One region of the Chungangia koreensis genome, then DNA from elsewhere that is predicted to be linked to it. Evidence: riboswitches for the same ligand, from Rfam matches in the RefSeq annotation. Region 1 holds a riboswitch; each other region holds the start of a gene.
What was found. A riboswitch is a leader RNA that binds a small molecule or an ion and turns the genes downstream of it on or off. The one in region 1 is predicted to bind cyclic di-GMP.

Region 1 (3,282 bases):
ACCAAGTGCATTGACGATTTTGTCGATATTGCCATTCGCATCGTATTGATACGTTAAGTCTTCTGAATTTTCATCGAGCACTTGCGTCAACTGCCCACGGTGGTCGTATCCGAACTGTGCTGTTATTCCATTTTCCGTTTTCTTCGTCACATTTCCTTGTGCGTCATATTCGTATGATAGAGAGCGTCCATCCGAATACGTGACCTTGGTCGGAAGATCCCATTTTTCATGGTATTGATAACTAACTGTCAAACCGTCCGGGTAGGTCTCTTTGACTTTATTGCCATCCTTGTACTGATAAGAAGTGGTTCCTGCTTCCGTCGTTTGGGAAAGTAGATTTCCATCCTCATCGTATTGGAAGCTGATTGTTTTGCTGAGTGGGTCCGTTTGCTTCGTGATATTCCCTTTATCGACTTCATAATTCCACACTTTGTCCAGTGCATTTTTCTTCGTGACTTTCGTTACTTCCTTGCCATTTGCTTGATAACTATATGAATAAATGACGTTACCTTTTTCGTTTTTGATGGATGTTACACGGTCATTGCCATCATAGCCGTACGAAACAGTCTCCCCTTCACCATTTGTGACGCTGGTGATCCGGTTGCTGCTATCGTAACCATAGGAAATGCTGCGTCCATCTGGCGTTGTCACTTTCGTCAAGCGCTTCTGGCCATCGTATGTATAAATTGTAGACTGATTCAACGGATCAATGACTTCTGTAATGACATCACCGTTCCAGATGAGGCGGATTCTGCGGTTACTCGTGTCATAGATCGTCGTGAGCTTTCCGTTGCTGTCATACTCGAATCGGGTGGTATTGCCATAGCGATCTTTCCATTCGGTCATCTTACCCACTTTTGGATCTTGATCTTTACGCCAAGGGGCAAAATAACCGTTGTATGTAACAGTCATTCCTTTTTCAGTTGTTACTTCATAGTCAAACTGACTATTCCGCTTTAACTTGTCACCGTTGACTGCAGTCTTGTAGGAACCTTTATGAAGTTCATAGTTCGTCATGTCATCCCCATCGTATTCGGTAATAAAACCATCGGGGTCATCTTTGACGAATTCATAATTTAGTACGGTGCCATCTGCCCGGGTTTCGGCAATTGCAAATTCGGCAAACATTTGTAGATTAGAGTGATAGTTGTAATCCCAGCCAATTCCAAAAGCTCCGACTTCGGTACGGTCACTTGAGTATGTACGTTTCAACTCAAAGTCATATCCGATTCCCGGAATGAGTAGATCACTTTCGTCCATTGAAAGAGTTCCGGTTGATAGTTTGACCTTTTCCTCAAATGAACTGATTGGCGAAATTGGTCCATGATCGGCTGATACACTTGTCCCCGTACTTGCAGCTGGAGACATTTGTTCTAAGTTGGTTGTTGGAATTGCTGGTGATGATGATTGGTCTAGTTGGGGTAAATACGGGTTTTGCTGATTGAAATCTGGAAGATAGTCCAAGATGGAATTGGTGTCCATCATTGAATTGTTTGGTCCTGCTGCAAGTGCTTGCATAGGATAAGTAAAGATACTTGAGACGATTAGTAAAATAGATAATAAAATAGCAAAAGCTTGTCTAAGAATTTGTTTCTCTCTCTTGTTCAATTCGTTTTCCCCTTACCTTTCTCTTTCTCTCTTGGGTGAAGGATGGATGTGAGCCAATAGAAAAACCCCCTTTCAAGCATGGGGCGGCCATGACGAAAGGAGGCAGTTCATAAAATCCCTTTCTATTGGCGGTCCGGCGATCATAGCATGCTTCATGCTGTAGACCCGTAACTTTGCGTCCCCACTTTTCAATGAGTTTGCCTTTTACAAATAGTTTTTTAGACTCACGACTATCGATTCACTTAATGCCAAATTATCACAATGAAAGCGTTAAATCACCACAATTTTCTAATTTTATTTATAAATGAGTCTTTTGGATTAAAATCGGAATAAACAAAAAAGACTATATATTTTCCATAAAGTCCAAAACCCCGATATTCGGAAGATGCTAATGATCCATGTTTTGAATAATGCAAGGAGATTTTATGAAAAAAAGAAATCCGCCCTCGTATGGATCGGATTTCTTCTCATTAAAACAAATCAGCAAGTATGGAATAAATATAGTAGGCTTCTTCTACACTTCCCGGCTCAATTGCAGCAGCTTTTGGATACTCAAGCGGATATTCATCCCTTTTGTGGAGGAGCATGTCAAGTGCATGCTGATTTGCGTGAAACATTTCATTCGCATTTGCCCTTTCCGAATCCCTAAGTCGCTTGTGCCGTAATGTATTTTTCATAAAAATGTATGCAGCGCTTTGATCAGTAGCGTATTTGTTGAGGTATTTTTCAGCTTCGTCATACTTTTCAAGCTCAATGAGCGAAGCGATTAACGGGTAGCGAGCTCCTTGTTGGTCATCAGGATTGAAGTTGAGTAAATCAATAAATCGTTCGGACGCTTCTTCATAGTAACCCCAATCAAAGAGAAAGATGCCCAATGAGAACAACGCTCGTAAAAAATATCGATTCGGGAGATACGCCCATGGATGTTCCATGTCTTCATTGTAGAATTCATATGATACTTCAATGGCTTTCAGATAATCATCATACGCTTGTCTTGCATTCTTTTCAGACTCAGCCTTATGAAGGAGTACATCCGGGTTATGTGGATCGTTTGCCTCTGCCAACTTCCAATTTTGTTTCCTTAGCTTCTCATTTTCTGCAAAATAGGCCTCATACGCATACTTTTGAGCCTGTTCTTTTGCAGTCTTAGGCTGATAAGGGACGTTCATAAATTGTTTTAACTTCTCTTCTAAATCTTTTTCGTTCTTTGGTTCTTGATCCTTTAGATGCATTTGGATCTCCCAGTTCTTATACTCTGAAAATCTTGGGTAAACACCCACTTCGTAAACCATTTTCGTTTCTGAATTTTTGTCAATCGCATTGGCTGCGTGACTATGATAATAGTCTTCAATTTCTTCCGCATACTTCTGGATGGTGGAAGTGGAGACACCGAATACTTCTGACAAGTCTTTATTGGTCTGGAGATTAGGTAATAAACCATAATCTCTGCCAAAACGTACCGCTGCTGCAATGAGCGCTTCTTTCTTTCTTGGCTTTGGATTTACGCCCATTAAATAAAGTCCGAAAACCGTGAAAATGGTTTCGTCAACAGAATGATATTGTTCCAAATAACTATGTAGATTATAGAGTATTTCATCCTGCTCGGGTGTCAGTTTTTGCTCAGACTTGATGTCCTCTTTAAGGAGTAATAAGCACTCCATCAAATGCTTGCGG
Region 2 (3,282 bases), on a different contig from region 1:
TTTTGAAGGTGGGTTTTGTTCATATATAATTGACCGCCGTCTACGACAAGCCCTGCGAATGCAGTAAAGGCCAAAAATAAAAAGACGGATAGGAGAAGAATATTGCCGTCCTCATCTCTGATAAATCTTTTAAGCAACCATTTTCCCTCCTACTCGATCCGAATGGTCGAATCCACTTTTAAATCAATTGGCCCACTGACGGCAAGTTCCGCAAGCGGCATGACCGGTTCCAATGGATATGAAAATTTCACAGTCAATTGATCCCCCGGTCTTCTGACTGACTCCGATGGACTAATAGAAACCGAGAGTTCATTCGGATTTCCTGCAGTAAAATGAGCCTTTGCATAGGAAATCATGTCGATATCCGAGTGACCGAAACTGCCTTGTCTTACAGTTTCCTGAACTGTAAAGTGTAAATTCGTATATGTGTAGGCAACTCTGCCTAAATCAACGATGAATAACACCAACAATAAAAAAACCGGAATGACAAGCGCAAATTCGACTAAAGACTGACCTCGTTGGTCCTTAATCATAAGCTAATCACTCCGTTCGTGAGTAAACTGACAACTGCACCGAATGCTATTGCCACTCCATATGGTAAAGCTTCTTTGGAAGAGAATGACCGAATGAGATTCAGTTTCATTCCATAATTCATGAGGCTGCTGCGGTGAAGAAGAGTTAGCAGTTGTCCTGCCTTCAAAAGTCTCCAACCGATCAGTAGGACTGCTAAAGCTGCGCCAATCACAGCCATATATACTCCGGTTGTCAGGACAAACATCGGCCCTTTTATCGCGCCTACAACCGCCAGCAGTTTTACGTCCCCTGCCCCCATGCCTTTCATCAAGTATGGAATCAAGAGAAGCAGGAACCCGGCTACGAGTCCTAAAAGGGTACTGCCAAGTCCGCTCCATCCATCCATTACGGTATTCCAAATAACAGAAAGGAGGAGCACCGGCAGCAAGACTTTGTTATAAATCTTCCGTTCCCGGATATCCGTGACAAAACAGATGGCGAGAAGAATCAATAGTAACAAGTCGATTGATTGCATTGGGTGTCCTCCTTAAAGGCTAAATTAATTTATTATTGTGCAGCTTCTTTTGTAAATTGATCAATTACTGTTTGGAATTTCCCTTTAATAGTATCACCGAATGTTACAAGCAATGCTACAACTCCAACAGCGATTACTCCAAGTACTAATGCGTATTCAGCCATACCTTGTCCTTCTTGTTCGTTTAAGAAATCTGCAAAGAATTTTTTCATAATATGTTAATCTCCCTTTATTGTTGTATTTTTATAGTTTGTCCTACTGTAATTCCCAAATCCAAAATCCGACCTACTTCCAACTCAATGACGGAGTGCACATTTTTGAATCGTTTTCCGATTTTCCCTGGCTCGAGTGACTGTTCCAGTCCGACGACTTTCATCTCTTTATCTACATAAATGATGTCGATCGGAAATTTCATGAAAAACGTATGAACCGATGTGCAAGGTTTTATATGGACACCTGACTGTGGCTGCATCCGTTTATCGAACATGAGGCCTTTCAGACGTTTCGTGAATGAGTAAGCCGGCTTTAAGTTCTCAACGATGGTCACCCCTGTGTCTTCGTCCAACACCTTCATACATTCACCTCCACAAAAAAATGAACCCCGCCATTTGCCGAAAGCGAGGTTCATTCATTGGAAGTTTCTATCTTCATTGCAGGCCAAGTTTAGGGCACCACAAATAAGCGAAGACCGTCAACAACCAATTACTTTACCTGAATCTTTCGGCAGCTGGCTGACATCGTGCTTCGCACGGAAGTCCCTATAGCTTTGCGTCCTTGGCTTTCGCCAAGTTTGCCATTTATCGAGATTGGTAATATATTCCGTTCCCAAATCTCTAATAGCTATAATACAACCATTATTTAGCAAAATAAATAGGTATATTGTCTTATTTTGGAATTTAATTCAAAATAAGATGTTGGTTTACAACCAAACAACTGAAGTGTACAACCAAATCCAAAAAGTGTACAACCAAATCCAAAAAGCCTACAACCAAACGCATTAAATCTACAACTAAATCTTCAAAAGAAAAAACACCGAGCTTTTGCAAGCACGGTGTTCCTTCATATATAAATTAATTCGCTACGATATTTACCAATTTACCTGGAATCGCAATGACTTTACGTATTTCTTTGCCATCAGTCCATTCCTGAATGGTGGCATCAGCAAGTGCAGCTTTTTCCAGTTCTTCTTTCGTTACATCCTTCGCCACGACAATCTTCGAGCGGACTTTTCCGTTCACTTGAATTGCCATTTCGATTTCATTGTCGACCAGTTTACTTTCGTCAAATGTTGGCCACGCCTCATACGTAATCGTTTCCGTATGGCCAAGTTTCTCCCAAAGTTCTTCAGCAACGTGGCGGACAATTGGAGACATCATCTTCACGAAGCCTTCTGCATATTCCTTAGGAATTGCATCTACTTTATAGGCATCGTTGATGAACACCATCATTTGTGAAATTGCCGTATTGTAATGCATGTTTGCATAGTCTTCGGATACTTTCTTGACTGTTTGGTTGTATACACGATCCAATTTGCCATCGTTCGTGTCTACAATTTTCTTACTTAATGACCCATCTTCATTCACGAATAGGCGCCAGATCCGGTCAAGGAAGCGACGAGCTCCGTCCAGCCCATTTGTAGACCAAGCTTTTGAAGCATCAAGTGGTCCCATGAACATTTCATATAGTCGAAGAGCGTCCGCACCGTGAGTTTTCACGATATCATCTGGGTTTACTACATTCCCTTTTGATTTGGACATCTTTTCATTGTTTTCACCTAAGATCATGCCTTGGTTGAACAATTTTTGGAATGGTTCTTTCGTTGGAACAACACCCAAATCGTAAAGAACTTTGTGCCAGAAACGAGCATATAACAAGTGAAGTACCGCATGCTCCGCTCCACCAACGTAGATATCAACCGGCAACCAGCGTTTCGCCAACTCAGGATCAACTAATTGCTGATCATTGTTTGGATCGATATAGCGCAAGTAGTACCAGCAGCTCCCCGCCCATTGTGGCATCGTATTTGTTTCGCGGCGTCCTTTCTTACCAGTTACCGGATCCACGACATTTACCCACTCTTCAATATTTGCAAGCGGAGATTCACCTGTACCACTCGGCTTGATGTCTGTTGTTTTAGGAAGCATCAATGGAAGCTCTGATTCGTCGACAGCCGTCATTGTCCCGTCTTCCCAATGGATGATTGGAATCGGCTCACCCCAGTAGCGCTGTCTGGA
Region 3 (3,282 bases), on a different contig from region 1:
CAGACGGACAGTATTTCATCAAACTTAGTGGGGTTATAGACTTTGCAGGTGCTGAATGGCAATCGATTCAATTCCCAGTGAAGGTTGATACAGTAGCTCCATCTGCGAAAGCAGCTTACGATGCAGAATTGAACTCTGTTTCAGTCAGTGACTTGGCTGATGAAGGTGTTGGCGTAGAGTATTGGGAAGTTCTTGTGAACGGTGAAACGGTTGCTGAATTGACTGCAGCTGAAGCGGAATATGCATTTGAATCCGAATTAGCTGAAGGAGATACTGTAACAGTCGTTGTATGGGATGCTGCTCGTAACTACAGTGAGGTTGAAGTGAACATGGATGGCGGATCACAAGCTGAAACAAATCCACCAGTGATTTACATTGAAGAACCAGGATTCTTCGCAGCTTATAATACGAATGAAGTATTGGTAAAAGGTAAAGTGGAAGATGAATCTGCTGTAACTTCATTGACAGTGAACGGAGAAGTGGTTGAAGACTTTGACGGTGTCAACTTCTCACACGTCTTGAACTTGGAAGATGGCGTGAAAGACGTCAAAGTTGCGGCTGTCGATGAGCACGGTAACGAAATGTCGATCCGTCGCATCATCTTCGTTGATACATTTGGACCGAAAGTGACAGTAGATAAGAAGTATCCAAAGAATGTGAAGGAAGATACTATTAAAGTTAAAGTCCGTGTCCAAGATAACTTCGACCAAGTACGACTGACTGTGAATGGTGATGAAAAATTCAATAAGGAATTGTCAGAACCGTACGGTATGAAAGGATTTGACCAAACGTTTGAAGTGGAATTGAACTTAGTTGATGGTGACAATGTATTCGAATTTGTCGTAGAAGACTTGGTTGGTCAAAAAGCTACTCAAACAATTACTATCAAGAAACAACCAGCCAAAGGTGACAAGCCTGGAAAGCCAGAAAAGCCTGGAAAACCAGGTAAGTAAGAAAAGTAAGTATAAATGCCATGAAGCAAATTTTGCTTCATGGCATTTTCTATGGGGTTTTTTCTTATTTAATTCTAAAGTCTTATAGGAACTAAATGAAATAGTGGTAATTATATGGAATTCGACAAAAATAGAAGGGATTCATCAACAGGTTTTGAGAAAATATTCCTTTCGTACTGGTTATAATGACATATATAAAGTAATAAAAATAATGGATGCGTTGAAATACTTTCTGTATGTGGGCACCTGGAAAGTATGGAGCTGTTGGTGCAACCGGCCTGATTTGACTTGAACTGATATTCAAGGTAATGAGGCTATTTATTATGTCAAAGGGGGACGCGAGGGATGTGTTGTGTTAAAGAAAAGTGGGGTTTTGAACAATTATGGTCGTGATCAATTACTTGAGTACTGTGATTCAAAAGTCCCCTTCCAGTCAATTGCACTTAGGTTTGGTCTATCGAACTCTTTCTTTATTCTTAACATCGTTATTCTATCTAATCGGAAGCTACGGTCAACCCTTCCATATCAAATTAAGTTCAGTAGTTGCCATTAGTCTATTAGCAATTGCCTCGACACATCTTTATAACAAATTTGAACTGAAACATACTTTCCTAAAATTATTTGTACTTATTGAACTAATTTTCCTACTATTTTTTGTCTTATATACAGGGGGAATCGAGAGTCCATTTATTTGGTATTCTTTGAATCCTATATTAGTAGCAATAAGCTTTTTATCACCCATTTTCAGCTGGGGACTTTTGTTTAGTTACTTAGCTTCGATTACATTTTTATCAGGAACAAACATTTCCTTTTCTGATGTTCTTTTAATTATGGAAGAAAGTGCATTTATATATTTGGCTTGCTTGCTGGGGGTTTTACTGGCGAACCTCTTTTCCCGTTTAACAAGAGAGCTTGATTTGAAAATGGAGGAATTAAAAGAGGCAAATGAACAATTATTGGAGTTGAACAGAAAGCATGAGGCGGCAATTGAACAAGTGGTTTCGTTAAATAATGAGATGAATCGTTATTCAACGAAGATGGCCATATTAGAGGAACAAAACCGAATTGCAAATGAAATCCACGACAATGTTTCTCAAAAACTCTTTGGTCTAGTCTATTCACTACACAATCTCCAACATAAGTATAAAAATGTGGAGTTGAGTCATGACCTCCACTTTTTAGGCCGTATTGCCAATGAGGCAATGAAGGAGATCAGGGCAGCGATATATCGACTTAGTTCCGTGAAGAAAGGTGAGCAACCAGTTTTAAATCAGTTCCGTCTTTTCTTGGATGAATTTTCAACCTTACATGGTGTTAAAGTGATTCATCAAGTTTCAGGTGTCGAGTCTGCATTAAGTTATAAGCTTAAAGAATCACTTATTCGAATTCTAAACGAAGCATGCGGCAATGCAGTACGTCATGGGAAATGTGAACGTATTTATGTTTCTATGACAGTTACCGAGGATGCAACGGTCTTGGAAATTCATGATAATGGATCAGGCATGGTTATAAAGCCGAATAGGGAAGAAGAAGGCATTGGTCTTCATAATATTAAAAAGATTGTCGGTTCATTTGGTGGAGTAGTTGCGATCGATAGTGAAATTGGCAAAGGTACCAGTCTACAGATTGAAATACCAAATCGAAACATGCAAAAGGTGGTAGGGATATGAAGGTAGTAATAGTGGATGATCACCCATTAATTCGGAAAGGGATAGCTGAATTAGTTACAATAGAAGATTCTATGGAAGTAGTAGGTGAGGCCTCGGATTACACTGAAGGACTAAATAGAATCATTGAACTTAAGCCGGATCTTGCGATTGTTGATCTGCGATTGGCTGGTAAATCCGGCTTGGCTTTAGTGAAGGAATGCAGGGAAAAGGGTGTCAATTCTAAGTTTACTATTTTAACCTCTTCTTCAAACCAACAGGATTTCAACCAGGCTAAACAGGTAGGAGTAGACGGTTATATATTGAAGGAAGCTCTGCCGGAAGAACTATTGCATGCATTAAAAGTGATTGGTAAAGGAAGGAAGTATTTCGATCCAGGTGTACTTGAATTAATGACAAATGAAGTGGAAGAGGATGAATTCATCGAACATCTTACACCAAAGGAAAAGGAAGTACTTATTGAGCTCGGAAAGGGCATGTCTAACCGTGACATTTCCGAACGGTTATTTGTCACAGAATACACTGTAAAGAAACATGTGAGCCAGATCTTAGCGAAATTGGAGCTCACAGATCGGACTCAGGCAGCATTGTACGCAAATGCAAAAGGATTAGTTTCATACGCCATTAACTGATTTAGTGACTTAGGGTGAATCCCTAAGTCT

Region 2: linked by a shared signal. The riboswitch ahead of ACFOZY_RS04670 (DUF192 domain-containing protein) and the one ahead of ACFOZY_RS09380 (RHS repeat-associated core domain-containing protein) in region 1 are both predicted to bind cyclic di-GMP.
Region 3: linked by a shared signal. The riboswitch ahead of ACFOZY_RS05820 (sensor histidine kinase) and the one ahead of ACFOZY_RS09380 (RHS repeat-associated core domain-containing protein) in region 1 are both predicted to bind cyclic di-GMP.

Annotation. Positions count from the first base shown of each region.
Region 1 is NZ_JBHSEC010000019.1:52,391-55,672, forward strand. Features, by position in the region: gene ACFOZY_RS09380 (RHS repeat-associated core domain-containing protein) at 1-1,608, opposite strand, end outside; cyclic di-GMP riboswitch class I at 1,733-1,820, opposite strand.
Region 2 is NZ_JBHSEC010000005.1:59,379-62,660, reverse strand. Features, by position in the region: gene ACFOZY_RS04690 (pilus assembly protein TadG-related protein) at 1-137, opposite strand, end outside; gene ACFOZY_RS04685 (TadE/TadG family type IV pilus assembly protein) at 150-533, opposite strand; gene ACFOZY_RS04680 (A24 family peptidase) at 530-1,048, opposite strand; gene ACFOZY_RS04675 (Flp family type IVb pilin) at 1,081-1,260, opposite strand; gene ACFOZY_RS04670 (DUF192 domain-containing protein) at 1,278-1,622, opposite strand; cyclic di-GMP riboswitch class I at 1,768-1,853, opposite strand; gene leuS (leucine--tRNA ligase) at 2,119-3,282, opposite strand, start outside.
Region 3 is NZ_JBHSEC010000006.1:26,041-29,322, reverse strand. Features, by position in the region: gene ACFOZY_RS05825 (S8 family serine peptidase) at 1-953, shown strand, start outside; cyclic di-GMP riboswitch class II at 1,158-1,240, shown strand; gene ACFOZY_RS05820 (sensor histidine kinase) at 1,343-2,623, shown strand; gene ACFOZY_RS05815 (response regulator) at 2,620-3,252, shown strand.